One region of the Rhizobium sp. SU303 genome, then DNA from elsewhere that is predicted to be linked to it. Evidence: predicted binding sites of a transcription regulator. Region 1 holds the regulator's gene; each other region holds the start of a gene.
The links. The regulator PhoB, encoded in region 1, activates phosphate uptake and scavenging genes when phosphate is short. The targets are predictions, from matches to a motif close to TGTCATNNANCTGTCAT.

Region 1 (6,006 bases):
AGATGAGCAACGTCCCTTATAAGATGATCGGAAAGGATGTCTCGGTATACTACGGCGAGAAGCGCGCGCTTTTCGATGTGAACCTGAACGTCCGCGAAAACACCGTAACCGCTCTGATCGGCCCGTCCGGCTGCGGCAAGTCGACCTTCCTGCGGTGCCTCAACCGCATGAACGATACGATCGACGGCTGCCGCGTCACCGGCAAGATCACGCTTGATACCGACGATGTCTATGATCCCGATATTGACGTCGTCGAGCTTCGCGCCCGCGTCGGCATGGTCTTCCAGAAGCCGAACCCGTTCCCGAAGACGATCTATGAAAACGTCTCCTACGGCCCGCGCATCCATGGCCTTGCCAAGTCGAAGGCCGATCTCGACCAGATCGTCGAGACCAGCCTGCAGCGCGCCGGCCTCTGGAACGAGGTCAAGGACCGCGTGCATGAATCCGGCACCGGCCTGTCGGGCGGTCAGCAGCAGCGCCTCTGCATTGCGCGTGCCGTCGCCGTCAGCCCTGAAGTCATCCTGATGGACGAGCCCTGCTCGGCGCTCGATCCGATCGCCACCGCCAAGGTCGAGGAACTGATCCACGAGCTGCGCGAGAACTACACGATCGTCATCGTCACCCACTCCATGCAGCAGGCCGCGCGTGTCTCGCAGCGCACCGCCATGTTCCACCTCGGCAATCTCGTCGAGGAGAACGACACCGACAAGATGTTCACCAATCCCGACGATCCGCGCACCCAGGACTACATCATGGGTCGCTTCGGTTGATTTTGGCGACACCAAGCCTTCCCGTTATTCGAGGATAAAGCCCCATGGCATCGACACATATTTTTTCTGCCTACGATGATGATCTGAAGTTCCTGTCCAGGCGGATTTCCGAAATGGGCGGCCTGGCCGAGCAGATGGTCAGCGAAGCCGTCCGCGCCCTCGTCAACGGCGATACCGCACTGGCGCAGAAGGTCATATCCGACGATGTGATCCTCGATCACGCCGAACGCGAAATCGGCGACAAGGCGATCGTCACCATCGCCCGCCGTCAGCCGATGGCCTCGGACCTGCGTGAAATCATGGGTTCGATCCGCATCGCCGCCGATCTCGAACGCGTCGGCGACCTCGGCAAAAACACCGCCAAGCGCGTCATCGCCGTCCAAAGCACCGGCGTTCCCCGTAAGCTCGCCCGCGGCCTCGAGCATCTGTCCGAGCTGGCGCTCGTCCAGCTCAAGGAAGTACTCGATGTCTACACCAATCGTTCAGCCGACAAGGCGAATGCGATCCGTGAACGCGACAACGAGATCGACGCGATGTACACCTCGCTGTTCCGCGAACTTCTGACCTATATGATGGAAGATCCGCGCAACATCACCAGCTGCACGCATCTTCTCTTCTGCGCCAAGAATATCGAGCGCATCGGCGACCATGCCACCAACATCGCCGAGACGATCTTTTACATGACGACAGGCGCACAGCCGGAAGGCGATCGTCCGAAGGACGACAGCGCCAACACCGTCGGTGCGGTCACGGAATAACCGCCCGCACAATTAGTTGCGTGCGCGCCCGTCCGGGGCGCGCAAAGAGGTCGCAGCCAATTTCTGAATTTGCGCAGGATGAATTGCTTAAATCACCCCTGATTTAAGGATGATGCGCGAGGAGACCGACACGCATGATCCCGAGAGTTGCAGTTGTTGAAGACGAGGAAGCCCTCAGCGTGCTTCTTCGCTACAATCTCGAAGCGGAAGGCTTCGAGGTCGATACCATCCTTCGTGGCGACGAAGCCGAAATGAGGCTCCAGGAGCGCACGCCCGATCTTCTCATCCTCGATTGGATGCTGCCGGGCGTCTCCGGCATCGAGCTCTGCCGGCGCCTGCGCATGCGGCCGGAAACCGAGCGACTGCCGATCATCATGCTGACGGCGCGCGGCGAGGAGAGCGAGCGTGTCCGCGGATTGTCGACGGGTGCCGACGATTATGTCGTCAAGCCCTTCTCGACCCCCGAGCTCGTTGCCCGCGTCAAGGCGATGCTGCGCCGCGCGCGTCCCGAGGTGCTGTCGACGGTGCTGAAATGCGGCGATATCGAGCTCGACCGCGAAACCCATCGCGTCCATCGCAAGAGCCGCGAAGTCCGCCTCGGCCCCACCGAATTCCGCCTGCTGGAATTCCTGATGTCGTCGCCGGGCCGGGTCTTCTCCCGCTCGCAGCTTCTCGATGGCGTCTGGGGCCACGATATCTATGTCGACGAGCGCACCGTCGACGTCCATGTCGGGCGCCTGCGCAAGGCGCTGAATTTTTCCAACATGCAGGACGTCATCCGCACCGTCCGCGGCGCCGGTTATTCGATGGAAGCCTGAGGGCTTCCATCTGAGCCTGCTGACAAAACCCTGGCAGAACCTGCGACGTGATCCTCGGCCTTGTGCCGAGGATCTGCGCACGCCAAATTAAGCATTTGAAAATAAAGGATTTTTGGCAAAAGTAGTTGGGGTGGTCAGATGCTCGGCACAAGGCCGAGCATAACGGAGGAAACCTTACAAGCAATTCGGATGCCCGAGCGCTTCCATCCACGCGCATAAAAAAACGGGCCACTCGGCCCGTTTTCTGCATTCTGACGATGGTTGTCGTTCAGCTTGCCCGCGCTGCTGCCCGGCGGCGTTCGTTGACCGGCTGGTAGGCGAGCTTCTGGTGATAGCCGCAATAAGGCGAATTGTCGGGGGATTCGCAGCCGCAGAAATGGAAGTCGTCCTTCAGCGGATCGCCGACCGGCCACTTGCAGGTGCGTTCGGTCAGTTCCGTCAGGCCGAGGCGGCGCGAAATCGGCACGACCACGTTGCCTCTCGGCACGTATTCCATTTCCTCGATCGTTTCGATCTCGATCTCTTCCTTCAGCATCGTCGCGCCCTGCTGGCGGGTGACGGTGCGGGTCGTGATCCGGGAGGTGTAGTTCGGTGCGCGCGGCGCCGATGTGTTGCGCTTCGGCGTTCGCGCCGCAGTGTTGGTGCCGCCGGCCTTGGCACGGCCGGGAAGGCACAACCGGTGCACTTTGCCGATGACCGCGTTTCTGCTGACCCCGCCAAGCTGCGCAGCAATCTGGCTGGCGCTCAGTCCTTCGGCCCAAAGCTTCTTGAGTTTCTCGACCCGCTCGTCTGTCCAGTTCATGCCCTGTCTCCACCTTTTGCGTTGGTGATGGCAGAATCCCTCACCGTTGTCCCGGGAGCTCCGAAACAAGAAACGCTTGATCAATTTTGGTGACTAGTTCCGCCGCATGCAGTCTAGTAATTGATCTTTAACCTAGTGTGAGGCTGACTCCGTGACAAGAGTCGCATGAATCCGGATGAATCGAATTCGTAGTTTTCCCCAACTTGCTGCCCCTGCGTGGCATTTCTGCAATAATGCCTGTTGAAGACTGAAAACGCCGCTGTACACCTGTGCTGCATACGCTAAGGGCGCCGTTTTGTTGACATTGCAGCGCGAAAAGGAAATAGTGCCAGTCGCCGCCGCAAGGCGGCATTTTTAATTTTTCGGGCATGGTTTCCTTAGCCGGAGTCATTGCCCGCCAACTTTGATGGAGATCGCGCCATGGCTGAAGCCGCGCCGCTTTATGACACCTATTCTCGTGCCCCGCTGCGGTTCGAGCGAGGCGAGGGCGTATGGCTGATCACCGAGACTGGCGAGCGATATCTCGATTTCGGCGCCGGCGTCGCCGTCACGTCAGTCGGCCACAGCAATCCGCATGTGGTCGGCGCACTGAAGGAGCAGGCCGACAAGGTCTGGCACCTGTCGAACATCTATGAGATCCCCGGCCAGGAGCGTCTGGCAAAACGGCTGACGGACGCCACCTTCGCCGACAAGGTGTTCTTCACCAATTCGGGCGCCGAGGCGCTCGAATGCGCGATCAAGACGGCGCGCCGCTACCAGTTTTCCAAGGGCCATCCCGAGCGTTTCCATATCATCACCTTCGAAGGCGCCTTCCACGGACGGACGCTGGCGACGATCGCCGCCGGCGGCCAGGAAAAATATCTCGAAGGTTTCGGTCCCAAGGCGCCGGGTTTCGATCAGGTGGCTTTCGGCGACATCGAAGCGGTCCGCGCCGCGATCACCGAGGCGACCGCCGGCATCCTCATCGAGCCCGTGCAGGGCGAGGGCGGCGTCCGTCCTGCCACACCTGAGTTCATGAAGGCGCTTCGCCAGATCTGCGACGAGAACGGCCTGCTGTTGATCCTCGACGAGGTCCAGACCGGCGTCGGCCGCACCGGCAAGCTCTTCGCTCATGAATGGTCGGGCGTCACCCCCGACATCATGGCTGTTGCCAAGGGCATCGGCGGCGGTTTCCCGCTCGGCGCCTGCCTCGCAACCGCCGAGGCCGCCTCCGGCATGAAGGCCGGCACGCATGGCTCGACCTATGGCGGCAATCCGCTCGCCATGGCCGTCGGCAGCGCCGTGCTCGACATCATCCTTGCCGATGGCTTCCTCCAGCAGGTGCGCGACGTAGCACTGGTCTTCCGCCAGGGCCTCGCCTCGCTGAAGGATCGTTATCCCGATGTGATCGAAGATGTGCGCGGCGAGGGGCTGTTGCTCGGCATTAAGGCTGCCGTTCCCTCAGCCGAGCTGCTGCAGGCGATCCGCGCCGCCCATCTGCTCGGCGTGCCTGCCGGCGATAATGTCATCCGCCTTCTTCCGCCGCTCGTGGTCACCGCCGAGGAAGCCCGCGAGGGCCTTGCCCGCGTCGAACGCGCCGCCGAGAGCATTCGCGCCTCCAAGGTCAAGAAGACGGCTTGAAGAGATTGCCGCCTTCGGGCGCAGCACAGGTAAGAAGACGATATGAGCCCTAAACATTTCCTCGATCTTTCGGCGGTCACGTCAGCCGATCTCAGAACCATCATGAACGATGCGCTCGCCCGCAAGCAGGCCTTCAAGGCAGGCACGGGTGATAAACCGCTCGCCGGCAAGATGCTGGCGATGATCTTCGAGAAGCCGTCGACGCGCACCCGCGTCTCCTTCGATGTCGGTATGCGCCAGCTCGGCGGCGAAACGCTGTTCCTCTCGGGCACCGAGATGCAGCTCGGACGCGCCGAGACGATCGGCGACACCGCCAAGGTGCTGTCGCGCTATGTCGATGCGATCATGATCCGCACCACCGAGCATTCCAGGCTGCTGGAGCTTGCCCAGCATGCGACCGTGCCCGTGATCAATGCGCTGACGGATGACACCCATCCCTGCCAGATCATGGCCGATATCATGACCTTCGAAGAGCATCGCGGCCCGATCAAGGGCAAGACCATCGCCTGGACCGGCGACGGCAACAATGTGCTGCATTCGCTGGTCGAGGGTGCCGCGCGTTTCGGCTATCGCATGAACATGGCCGTGCCCCTTGGCTCGGAGCCAAAGGATCACTATCTGAACTGGGCCCGCAATGAGGGCGCCGAAATCATGCTTTACCATGATGCCGACCGTGCGGTCGCCGGCGTCGATTGCGTGGTGACCGATACCTGGGTCTCCATGAATCAGGAACATCGGGCCCGGGGTCACAATGTCTTCCAGCCTTATCAGGTCAACGCGGCCTTGATGGCGAAGGCCGGCAATGATGCATTGTTCATGCATTGCCTGCCCGCCCATCGCGGTGAGGAAGTGACGGATGATGTGATCGACGGTCCGCAATCCGTGGTCTTCGATGAAGCGGAAAACCGCCTTCATGCGCAGAAGTCGATTCTTGCTTGGTGCCTGGGCGCGATCTGAACCATAAACGGACGTCGCGAGTGAAAGATCGCGCGACCGCGTGAGCGAAGGGCACGCTGGCTCATCGCGCTGAAACTAGGAGTGAAAGCCATGGCAGAAGCTGCAGCCGCCCTCGGCCAGTTCGATTTCGCCGGCGATGACCATGTCGTCCCTTTCCAGGTGGAGGGGCTGGATGTGCGCGGCCGCGCCGTCCAGCTCGGCCCGATGCTCGACGCGATCCTCGAGCGTCATCATTATCCCGCACCCGTTGCCCGGCTGCTTGCCGAAGTCGTCGTGCTGAC
Region 2 (6,006 bases), 1.9 Mb from region 1:
AAATCCGGTGACGTAACGCGGCGTGACCGCCGCATCGTCAATGACGACACCAGCCGCTTTCGCGCCTGCCTTGGCCGCCTGGCCGGCAATGTCGTCGAGCGACGCCGCAGCCACCTTGGCCAATGCCGCGATATCATCAAGAAGGGCGATCAGGCCAACACTCATTCGAGCCTCCGTCGGGAAGACAGACTTACACAGCAAAACGGAAAGCCCGTATCCAACGAGACGTGGCATCCTCCGCCGGGAAGATGCCACGCACAGATCGTAACGACAATGGCCGTTATTCAGCCGGCATCGGGCTCAACCCACCCTCGTCCAGCGGAGGACGGACCTGCCGTTCCCGTTTCTGAGAGGCCCGCGACAGAACGCTCTGCCGGTTCACGGATTTGCGCTCCTCGTCGATGCGGCGGATCAGAATCTCCGCGCGCTCGACGGAGCCGAGAAGCGCCAGGATCGTGCCGCGTTCAGCCGCGCCGGCATTCGGGCCAAGCGCCAGTGTCTGAGCCCGAAGTTCGGTGACGGTGGGAAGGCTGACATGGCCGGCCGGCATGGAGGGACGAACCACGCCGTAGTCGGGCATGATTTCCTGCAAAGAGGCATCGAGCTTGCTCAATGCCTGGTTGACGATCGCCAACGCGGGCTCGCTGAATTTTTCACGCTTCACGCGCCGGGCAACCTGATGCATCGATTCCGTCAACGCAGCGGTGAAATCCGCCTCCTCGATCAGGCTGGCGACAAGATCGAGTTGCTCGTAAGGCAGATCCTCCTTCATCAGCGATGCGGTATAATCGCGAATGTCACGGCTGAGGATATCGGTGGCGAGATAGTGTTCGCCCGGATCTGATGGAGCCGACTTGGCGGACCGGGCAATATCCAGGAACATCGCGCCGGCCTGCAGATGACGCGCGGTCTCCTGCTGGACGGCCGGAACGGCCCGCGCGAAATCGCTGGTGAGCCTGCGGTCGAGGAATTTCGGCGTCGAGTAATCTTCAACATCCTCCGCATCGGTGCGGCCAATACGCGACAAGACACGTTCGAAGACGCTGACGAAAGGAAACAGCAGCGCTGTGTTGAAGACGTTGAAGAAGGTCGAATAGAGACCGACAGCGACTGGAACCAGCGGAAATGTTTCCTTGCCCTCGACTATGACCGGAATACCGGGATCGCCGCCGAACCACTGCATCGCCCATGCCAGAACGTCGATCGAGACGAAGAACAAGGGCACCGTGATGCAGACGCCGATAATGTTGAAGGACATATGGGCGTAGGCAGCGCGTTTGGCGTTCTTCGACAGATTGAGCGAGGCAATCCAGGAGGTGATCGTGGTTCCGAGGTCCGCACCCAGCGAGAAGGCAACCGCCGTCGTCCAATCAAGGACACCGGCCGCACCGAGCCCCATGACGATACCGATCGTCGCGGAAGAGGAGTGGATCATCGCGGTGACGCCGGCAGCGATCAGCACGCATTTGATCAGGTTATAGTAGGAGTCGGCGGTCAGCGTGGACAGAACGTCCATGACCTCCGGTATGTTGCGCAGCGGCCGAAGGCCGCCGGTCATCAGATTGAGACCGTAGAAAATCAGCGCGAAGCCCATGCAGGCAAGCGCGACGTTGCGGATCCGCTCGCTCTTGGCAAAGCAGTAAACCAGCGAAAAAACGCCCGCAAAGATCAGGCCAAGGGGACCGAGCGGCAAGGCGATCAGGCCGTTTCCGAGCGTCGTTCCTACGTTGGCGCCCATGATGACGCTGATCGCCGGACGCAAGCCGACAACGCCGGCATTGACGAGGCCGACGACCATGACCGTCATTGCCGTCGATGACTGGATGACACCGGTGATGAGCGTTCCCGCGATGACGCCCTTGATCGGCGTGCCTGCGGCTCTCGCGAGAAATGCGCGCATCTTGTTGACGGAGAGTGCCTGGATGCCGTTCGACATGAACTCCAGACCGAGCATGAATATCCCCAGCCCGCCGATAACAGGCACAAGAATATCCTTGAAAATGTCGATGTTCACTAGCCTTACCCCCTTGGCGCCCAAAATGGCGCGCTTCAACGACGCCCCCGCGTCTCACATGCCCGATTTCATGCGGTCGGGGATGCCCCGGCCGCGTATCATGCGCGTCCGAACGAATTACTGGCTCGCGGATGCATCCTGCTTCAGCCAGTATTTGACGATCTGACTGACGAGCTGCGGCGGCAAAGGCACATAGCCAAGCGCCTCCGCGTCCTTACTGCCTATCTCGAACGCCAGACGGAAAAAATCATGCACACGGCGATAGCGATTGGGCGCCTGTCCCTTCATTGGAACGACCGCAAATGTCGCCCCGCTGATCGGATAGGCCGCCTCTCCCGGTTGATCCGTGAGCGACACCGAAAAATCTTTCGCTTCATCCCATGAGGCGGTGATGGCCGCAGCACGCACACCATCCGGTCCCGGTTTTACGAACTGGCCGGATTTGTTCTGAACAGCGGCATAGGGCAGGTTTGCACGCTCGACCTGGCCAAAATCGGCATAGGCGATCGCCCCCTTGGTTGCCTGCACCGCGCGAATGAGATCCCCGGTTCCCTCGACACTCGTCCCAACAGGCCAGGCGATCAGCGTATCCGCTCCATGTGCCGCCTTCCATTCCGGGCTTGCCGAGGAGAGGAATTCGGTGAACATGAAGGTGGTGCCTGATCCGTCCTTGCGGGTAACCGGGCTGATTTTCTGATCCGGAAGGCTGATCTCCGGGTTGATCGCCTTGATGGCAGGATCGGCCCACGACTGGATCTTGCCGAGATAGATATTCGCAAGCAGCGGGCCAGTCAGGTTGATACGGCCCTTGTCGATACCGTCAAGATTGACGGCAATCGCCACGCTGCCGAGCACGATCGGAAACTGCTGGCGGCCATGCTTCAAAAGTTCGTCGTGAGAGACAGGCACATCGGTCGCAGCGAAATCCAGCTCCGGCTGATCAAGGCGCATCAGACCTGCCAGCGAACCGACGAGCTCGTAGTCTACCGTCCAATCGGGTGAGCTGAAGTCGCCGTCATCCATCCGCGCCTTCTCGTAGATCTCCGCCCACTTCGCGATGATGGGTGCCGCGAATGTGGAGCCGGCGCCGCGAATGGGCTCGGCCATGGCTGCAGGAGCGATGAAGAGTGAACCGACAATTGCCGCAAGTCCGGCAAAGCCGGAGGCGGCGGTCGTTACTCTGTGGACTTGCCGAAAAAAACGTTCCATCGGCGCTTCCCCTCGTAACCGTTGACTGCGCACTTCGATCTGAATTCAAACCAGATCAGCTCAGGACCCACTGTGCGAACTCGTGTTCCAGCCGACAGGAATTCCTGACACGACTAAGTATTTCCATTCATTAACATTTTAATGACAGTTTAGTTTTGCGGGTTGCTGATTCTCGGCGCAGGACATTCTTTGGCTGATCGATGTCGCTCTAAAAATTCGAAATAAAACCGTCACTCAATTGACACATCGGCCGCATTTACAATGGTAAAACAACGCAGCCCGCGCCACGGCCAGACATGTCCGGGACGGTGCGGATTGCATCTGCGTTCGAGGTGCAGAGGATGCGGCGGCGTTAAATCGGCAATACCTCGGCTGCAAGCTCTTCCGCCGTCAGCCCCTTGCCGGCGCGTTGCCCGGCCTCGCCGTGCAGCCAGACGCCGGCGGCGGCGGCCTCGAAGGCCGGTAGGCCCTGGGCGAGCAAGCCGCCGATGATGCCGGCAAGCACGTCGCCGGAACCGGCGGTGGCAAGCCAGACGGGAGCGTTGGTATTGATGAGCGCACGTCCGTCGGGTGCTGCGATGACGGTATCGGCGCCTTTGTAAATGATCGCGGCATTGGCGCGGCGGGCGGCGGCCACAGCCTTTTCCACCTTGCCGAGCCCATCGTCGCCGCCGATATCGGGAAAGAGCCGCGCGAATTCGCCCTCGTGCGGCGTCAGCACCAGACGCGGCTCACCCCGGAAAAGATCAAACAGCTGTTGCGGATCGTCCTTGAACGAGGAGATGCCGTCGGCATCGAGCACCAGGTGACAATCGGCAAGGGCCGAGACGAAGCCGCGCGCCCTGGCGCCGATGCCGAAACCGGGGCCGAGGACGAAGGTCTGCAGCCGCTTGTCGGAGAGCCAGTCGCCGAGGTCGGCCTCGTCGTCGATGGCATGCAGCATGACGGCTGTCAGATGCGCGGCATTGGCGGCCATCGCCACGCGGGGGGCGGCGATCGTCACCAGGCCGGCGCCGGCCTTCAGGCCCGAGGTCGCCGACATGCGCGCCGCACCCGTCTTGTCGGCCTCACCTGAGAAGACGACCAGATGACCGCGCTTGTATTTGTGGGTTTCCAGTTGCTCGGCCGGCAGCGCACTCTTCCAGGCATCCGGCGTGTTCTCGGCGATGACGCCGCTTGCCTCAGCCCTGACGATGCGGGCCGGGATACCGATGTCGAAGACCTCCAATTCACCGCAAAGCTCCCTGCCCGGCATCAGCAGATGGCCGGGCTTGCGGGTCATGAAGGTGATGGTGTTGCAGGCCCGGAAGGCGGCACCCAGCACCTTGCCGGTACGGCCATCGAGGCCGGAGGGCAGATCGATGGCGAGCACGGGAATACCGGCCTCGGTGACGCGCTCGATCAGCGCGTGCACATCGGCCGATACCGCGCGGCCAAGCCCCGCCCCGAACAAGCCATCGATGACAACGTCGCCGGGTTCCGGCCGATAGAGGTCAAGTTCCTGTCCCTCAAGCGCGCAGCCTGTGCGGGCACGCGCGGCATCGCCCTTCAGCCTCACGGGATCGCCGAGGTGGAAGAGCGCCACCCTCGCCCCGCTTTCCTGCAGATGGCGGGCTGCGATATAGGCGTCGCCACCATTGTTGCCGGGTCCGCAGAGTATGACGAAACGCAACGCTCCGGGATGCAGGCGCAGAGCAGCAGCTGCGACCGCGGCACCTGCCCTCTCCATCAAGCCGAAGGAGTCGATGCCGGATGCGGCAGCGGCCACATCGACGGCAGCCATTTCGGCAGGCGTGAGAAGAAGGTCGGACAGATGTTTGCTCATCATCCTATTCAATCAAAAAACGCCTAAAAAACAACCGCCTGAAACAGCAAAGAGGAGGACTCTATTTAGGCATTTGCCTATATTTTCACCTCACCGTGAAGTATATTCGCAGTTGCGAAAATACGTCACTTTTTCCGTTTCGGATGTGATTCTGATGGGCGACAACATTTTCCCACCTGTTCCACCACCAAAACAACATAGAATTCCCCGCAAACGCTCCGGTTTTGGCAGAATCGGCGTGTTTTTTCGACAAGATGGATTTCAAACTGGCACGATATCTGCATCATATCCGGCGAGCGGGAAAATTCCTGCCATAACAAGAGAAGCGGAGAGACATTTTCTCATGAAAAAGATCGAAGCGATCATTAAGCCTTTCAAGCTGGACGAAGTGAAGGAAGCCCTTCAGGAAGTTGGCCTGCAGGGTATCACGGTCACGGAAGCCAAGGGTTTCGGCCGTCAGAAGGGCCACACGGAACTTTACCGCGGAGCCGAATACGTCGTCGATTTCCTGCCGAAGGTCAAAGTCGAGGTCGTATTGGCCGACGAGAACGCGGAGGCCGTCATCGATGCGATTCGTAAGGCGGCGCAGACCGGCCGCATCGGCGACGGAAAGATCTTCGTCTCCAACGTCGAAGAGGTTATCCGCATCCGCACCGGCGAGACCGGCATCGATGCCATCTGACCACTTTGCCAATCGCGCAAAGTCCGTTACCGTCATCGCCGACCTACACCGTCATCGCAAATCGGAGGAAACTCATTAATGGCGACCGCAAGCGAAATTCTGAAGCAGATCAAGGAGAACGACGTAAAGTTCGTCGATCTGCGTTTCACCGACCCGAAGGGCAAGCTGCAGCATGTGACGATGGACGTTGTCTGCGTCGACGAAGACATGTTCGCTGACGGCGTGATGTTCGACGGCTCCTCGATCGGCGGCTGGAAGGCCATCAACGAGTCCGAC
Region 3 (6,006 bases), 610 kb from region 1:
CAGCATCGGTTTCGGCGAGCCATCCGGGTTCTTCTGGAAATAATTGGTGCGTAGCGTCGCATCGACGATATTGACGTAGCGGCGCAGGATACGGTCGTCGTCGAGGCTCGGCACGTCGGCAAGCTCGGCCTCGATCGCCTGGTGCAGTTCGGCAAGCTTCTTGACGCGGGCCTTCTCCGAAAGCCTGGTGTCGAGCGTGTCATGGAAGAGACGAAAGATAGCAGCGGCGACACCGGGATATTTGTCGAGCGTCGTGGCGATATAATCCTGCGAATAGGCGATGCCGGCCTGGCGGAGATAACGCGCATAGGCGCGCAGCACGTTCGTCTCGCGCGCCGAGAGCCCGGCCGAAAGGATCAGCCGGTTGAAGCTGTCATTGTCGATCGTGCCGGCGAAGGCGGCGACGAAGCCTTCCTCGAGGGCGGCGCCGTAACGCTGCAGATCGATCTCACCGCCATTGCGGGCCTCGAGCTCCATATCGTGCAGCACGACGAGCTTTTTTTCTCCATCGGCGACCGGCACCCCGATGTCGAAAGTGCGTTCACTGACGACGTTGAAGCCGAGATTCTCGAGAAGCGGCACGCGGCGCGACAGCGCCAGCTGGCCGCCAGCGTGGAAGATCTTCAAGGAAAGGATGCGGCCCTCTTCTTCCTGACGGTGGTAAAACTGAATGCGCAGCGGCTCACCGGCGGCGCAGGCACCGATATCGGCGAGGTCAGCCACGGTTTCCTCCGGCGTGAAGGAATCCTGGAAGGCTTGGTCGACGGATATCTTCGGCGCCTTGGCGCCTGCCAGCGCCTCGAAACGGTCGTCCCAGCGGGCCGTGATCTCGCGGATCACCTGCTCGAGCTTTGACTGCGGAATGCGTGGCGTCTTGCCGCCCGAGCGGCCGATGATGAAATGCACCCGCGCCACGCCGCCTTCCGGGAAAGCCGGGTAATAGGCGGAGACACGGCCGTCATAGACAGTCTTCAGATAGGTGCCGATCCGTTCGCGGACGATCGAGTCATATTCCTCGCGCGGCACGTAGACGATTACCGAGACGAAGCGGTCGAAATGGTCGATGCGCGGCAGGACGCGGACGCGCGGCCGATCGGCCAAGTCGTTGATCTGTTCGGCAAAACTTGCAAGCAGCGTCGTGTCGATCTGGAAAAGATCGTCGCGCGGATAGGATTCCAGCGTGTTGTCGAGCATGCGGCCGGAATGGCTCATCGGGTCGAAGCCGAAATGTTCCTTCACCTTCTCGATCTTGGAACGCAGCAGCGGGATTTCGGAGGCGAGCGAGGTATAGGCGGTCGACGTGAAAAGGCCGACGATGCGTAATTCGCCGGTGACGTTGCCCTCAGCGTCGAAGCGCTTAACGCCGACATAATCCATATAGGCCCGGCGATGAACGATCGACTTAACATTCGCCTTGGTGACGATCAGGAAGTCGGGACCGTCGAGGAAGGCAAGGATCTCAGGCGTCGTCGTCACGGCGTCCTTGCCGGTGCGCAGCACCAGAACATCGGGGTTGGAAAGGATGCCGAGGCCTGCACCCTTATCGCGCTCGACCCTGGCATCGGCGCCCTTGCCGGAATAGACATATTCCCGCATGCCGAGGAAAGTGAAATTCTCATCGCGCAGCCAGGTCAGGAAAGCGACGGCTTCGTCGCGATCAACCTTCTTCCGGCTGGCGCCATTGGCCGCGAGCTCGGCAATCACTCCGTCGATCTTGGAAAGCATCGGCTTCCAGTCGGAAACCGACAGGCGGACCTGTTCGAGGACTTTTTCGATGCGTTTGACGAGATCGGCGGCCTGGGCGGAGTTGAGGGGTGCAATATGAAGCTGGATATGGCTGACGCGGTTGGCCGGGTCGCTCGGGTGATCGGCGGAATACGTCGTCGGCGCCTTGCCCTTTTCCATGATCAGGATGGGATGCACGGCCATGAACAGGTCGCGATAGGTGCTCGTCACTTCGCCCATGACCGATTCAAACAAAAAAGGCATGTTCTGGTCGGTGACTGAAAGCACCGAGACGGCGATGCCATCAGGCGTCACATCGGCAATCGTGTCGATGCTGACGCGGGGCGCCTTGCCGTTCCAGACAGCAAGTTCCTTTGCCGAATGCACCGCGGAGAGCGCCAGCATTTCTGGTGTATAGAGTTCGAGATCGTCATTGCTTGCCCGGCCGAAGAGAATTTCCGGATCGAGATGCGCCTCGCCTGTCGCCTTGGCGATCTTGCGCGCGCTTTCGATCTGCTTTTCCCGTTTCGGATTGTGTCTGGCAGCCATGGATCGCCTCCCTCAATGTCTGATTTTCCGCAAGCTAGCAGAAGATTCTTCGAAAAAATCTCTAAAAAAGAGGTCCGGAGGATTGTTTTGACGCTTTTTTGGCGCTGGAAAAGAGAAATCGTAAGAGATTTTCCGCTTTCTTCGCCAAGTGAAAGCGAAAGTCCCGTCTTCCGGATTTTCGTTCCGCCGAACATTTCCACGCCCGCATGAAGAATGGTTGACAGCGTGGCGTCAAACAGATCATCAAACGCCGTCATCATTCGGATCTTGGGTATCATGTCGGAAAATGCAGCGGGCGCAGTCATCGTCATCTCCAGCCATGTGGTGCGGGGCTCGGTCGGAAACCGGGCAGCCGTCTTTGCGCTGGAGACGCTCGGTCATCCGGTCTGGGCCCTGCCGACCATCGTGCTGCCATGGCATCCCGGCCACGGCCGCTCGACGCGGCTGACTTTTGCGGAAACGGATTTCGATGCGGCAATCGACGATCTGATCCGCGCGCCGTGGATCGGCGAAGTCAAGGCGGTGCTTTCGGGCTATTTCGGCAATGCCGCCCAAGCGCGCTCCGTCGCCCGGCTGATCGGTGCGCTGAGGCAAAACAATCCCGAGCTGCTCTATGTCTGCGATCCCGTCATGGGCGATCTTGGCGGTCTTTATGTGCCGGAAGCGACCGCTGAGGCCATTCGCGACCATCTCATTCCGCTCGCCTCGCTCGCGACGCCGAACCGCTACGAGCTCGCATGGCTTTCGGGGGCAGCCCTCGAAGACAACAGCGCGATCATGGAGGCGGCGCTCGCGCTCGGACCATCGCGCATGCTCGTCACTTCGGCGGTGCCGATGATGGCGGGCGGTACCGGCAATCTCTATCTTTCCGGCCGTCACGCCCTTCTTGCCGAGCATCGCGTTGTCGACAACCCGCCGAATGGTCTCGGCGACCTCATTGCCGCCGTTTTCCTGTCGCGCCTGCTTTCCGGGATCGAGGACGAAAAGGCGCTGCAGCTTGCCACCGCCAGCGTCTTCGAGGTGCTTGCGCGTGCCGTCAAGCGCGGCAGCAACGAGTTGATGCTGGCAAGCGATGCTTCCAGCCTTTCGACGCCGATGGCCATGGTGCAGATGCGCCGCCTCGTGCACCCGGCGCAGCGGCGGAAAAAGTGACGCATCTGCCAATATGTTCATTTTGCGGTGCAGCAGTTGATCTTGTCTTCCGCGCGCGCTAATCCAGAAGCATGCAGCGTTTTCCAAATCCCCTTCTGGACGGCTATCGCAACTTTATGAACGGGCGTTATGCCGACGCCCGCGACAGGTATCGACAGCTTGCCGAAAACGGTCAGAATCCCCATACGCTTGTCATTGCCTGTTCGGATTCTCGCGCGGCACCGGAGCTGATCTTCGATGCCGGCCCAGGCGAGCTCTTCGTCATCCGCAACGTCGCCAACATGGTGCCGCCCTACGAGCCGGACGGTCATTTTCATTCGACCTCGGCCGCACTCGAATTTGCCGTGCAGGTGCTGAAGGTCTCGGATATCGTCGTGATGGGCCATGGCCGCTGCGGCGGCATCCGCTCGGCGCTCGATCCGAATGCCGAGCCATTGTCGCCCGGCGATTTCATCGGCCGCTGGATGTCGCTGGTCAAACCCGCCGCCGAGCAGATCCAGAGCAACGACGTGATGACGGCCGCCGAGCGGCAGACGGCGCTGGAGCGTGTCTCCATCCGCAATTCGATCAACAATCTCAGAAGCTTTCCCGACATCAAGGCCCTCGAGGAAGCGGGAAAGATTCATCTCCACGGTGCCTGGTTCGACATTTCGACCGGTGAACTCTGGGTCATGGACGCCGAGACACGCGATTTCATTCGTCCCGAAATCTAGGGACATGCCAGTTTATCAGTTTTTTAAGGATTGTTGTTAAGCTCGCCGTCAATTGGTCGCGCACGACCGACGTTTTTGATCACCGTGGCGATTGGCGATGAAGTTCGAAACAATCAAAAGGGTTATCCTGGCCGCCATCATGCTGCCCTTCGTCTTCATGCTCATTGAAGGCGTTGTCGTCATACGTTCTTCGGTCAAGCAATACCAGAACCTCGAAAAGGACCGGCAATTCGCCGATGTGCTTGCCCGTGGTGGGTCGATCGCCGCCACGGAGATTCTGACTGAGATTGGCGCCACCCGCCGCTACCTCGCACATCCCAGCAGCAGGACTGCCATTGACATGCAGCAAAGCCGGGCGACGCTCGATCGCGAGCGCCGCGCTTTCTATGCCAGCCTGCCCTCCCGCGATACGCTCGACGAGGGGCTCGTCGGCGAATTATCGATTCTCAGCCTTGCCTACAGCCGCATCGTCGCGGCGCGCAGCGCCGTCGACCAGGGGCGTTATACCGGCAGTGATCCCGGTTCCATCTACTGGTATGCGGCTCTCAAGCAGCTTGCCGTGGTCGATGCGCTTTCGCCGCTGATCAGCGATCCGGTGCTGCTTGAGAAATCCAACCAGCTGATGGGCATCCTGCTGACCTATTACGGCGAAAGGCTGATCACCGGGATCGGCACCCGTTATCTCAACCAAGGGGCTTCCGCCAGATTGCCGGTGGAGCTCTTCGTACAGGGCAAGGTCATGCTCGGCGAGGGCATGGATCACATGGTTTTCCATTCCTCCGCGCCGGTCGTGCGCCGCATCGTTGCTTATCTCGGTCGCAGCAGCCAGGTGAAGGCGGATGCGATCACCGATGCCATTCTCGCCGGATCGCGGCCGACACGCGCCGTGCATGACGTCTGGGTCGCCGCGCAGAGCGAGCGCATGAGCTTCCTGCAGCAGAAGATGATCGAGGCCGCACAGGATATTCACGAGACCGGCGAAAACCTTTCGACGCGCTCGCACATACACCTGACGCGGATCCTGGCGCTGTGTGCCGGCCTGCTGATTCTCGCCACATTGGTGCTGCTGCTGGCGGCAAAGGGCCTGCGCCTGATCGACCGGCTGACCCAGGATCGGGAGACGCTGGTGGGCGAGTTGCGCAGCGCCGCCCAGACCGATCTTCTGACCGGCCTTTACAACAGGCGCGGCTTCGAGGTCGCCGCATCCGCACTTCTCACACAGGCCGAGCACGGATCACGCTGGATTTCCGTCGTGCTGTTCGACCTCGATCATTTCAAGAAGATCAACGACGTTCACGGGCATGACGCCGGCGATGCCGTGCTCCGGCATGTCGCGGGCGTCGCGCGTGAGAATTTTCGTTCCTTCGATCTCTTGGTGCGCCATGGCGGCGAGGAGTTCCTGGCGCTTCTGCCGGATTCGACGCCTGACGATGCTGCAATCGTTGCCGAGCGTGTGCGGCTGGCGATCGAGGCGGCGGAAATCCCCCTGCCGAGCGGCGATGTTCTCAAGGTGACGGCAAGTTTCGGATGCGCCGGACGGGCAAATGAAGCCACCAACCGGAACTTCGAGGATCTGGTCAAACGCGCCGACCTGGCGCTTTACGCCGCCAAGGCCTCCGGCCGCAATTGCGTCGTCTCGGGACCAATCATCCCGGCCCCGGTGCAGCAGCAGCGACGCAAGACGGCGTCCGGCGGCGGCTTTGATTCCCGCATATAAAAAACGCCGCATATCGCAGCGGCGTTTTGGCTTATTCTATCGGGCCTATCTGCCGTCGATCTGCTGACCGATATAGGCGATCGCCTGCTGGTAGACGCTGGCGGCGTTCCAGCCCTGGATGGCGACGAAATTCGGCTCTCCAGGCTGATA

Region 2: the regulator PhoB is predicted to act here: its motif matches at 3,354-3,370, upstream of pstS (phosphate ABC transporter substrate-binding protein PstS).
Region 3: the regulator PhoB is predicted to act here: its motif matches at 2,481-2,497, upstream of RlegSU303_RS22515 (NAD-glutamate dehydrogenase).

Annotation. Positions count from the first base shown of each region.
Region 1 is NZ_CP088095.1:176,678-182,683, forward strand. It holds gene pstB (phosphate ABC transporter ATP-binding protein PstB) at 1-770, shown strand, start outside; gene phoU (phosphate signaling complex protein PhoU) at 815-1,528, shown strand; gene phoB (phosphate regulon transcriptional regulator PhoB) at 1,663-2,346, shown strand; gene RlegSU303_RS00900 (GcrA family cell cycle regulator) at 2,615-3,148, opposite strand; gene RlegSU303_RS00905 (aspartate aminotransferase family protein) at 3,569-4,768, shown strand; gene argF (ornithine carbamoyltransferase) at 4,811-5,725, shown strand; gene RlegSU303_RS00915 (Hsp33 family molecular chaperone) at 5,816-6,006, shown strand, end outside.
Region 2 is NZ_CP088095.1:2,124,027-2,130,032, reverse strand. It holds gene RlegSU303_RS10680 (DUF808 domain-containing protein) at 1-165, opposite strand, end outside; gene RlegSU303_RS10675 (Na/Pi cotransporter family protein) at 281-2,014, opposite strand; gene pstS (phosphate ABC transporter substrate-binding protein PstS) at 2,132-3,223, opposite strand; gene RlegSU303_RS10665 (NAD(P)H-hydrate dehydratase) at 3,576-5,048, opposite strand; gene RlegSU303_RS10660 (P-II family nitrogen regulator) at 5,392-5,730, shown strand; gene glnA (type I glutamate--ammonia ligase) at 5,809-6,006, shown strand, end outside.
Region 3 is NZ_CP088095.1:4,580,069-4,586,074, reverse strand. It holds gene RlegSU303_RS22515 (NAD-glutamate dehydrogenase) at 1-2,274, opposite strand, end outside; gene pdxY (pyridoxal kinase PdxY) at 2,551-3,426, shown strand; gene RlegSU303_RS22505 (carbonic anhydrase) at 3,498-4,139, shown strand; gene RlegSU303_RS22500 (GGDEF domain-containing protein) at 4,237-5,856, shown strand; gene RlegSU303_RS22495 (lytic murein transglycosylase) at 5,902-6,006, opposite strand, start outside.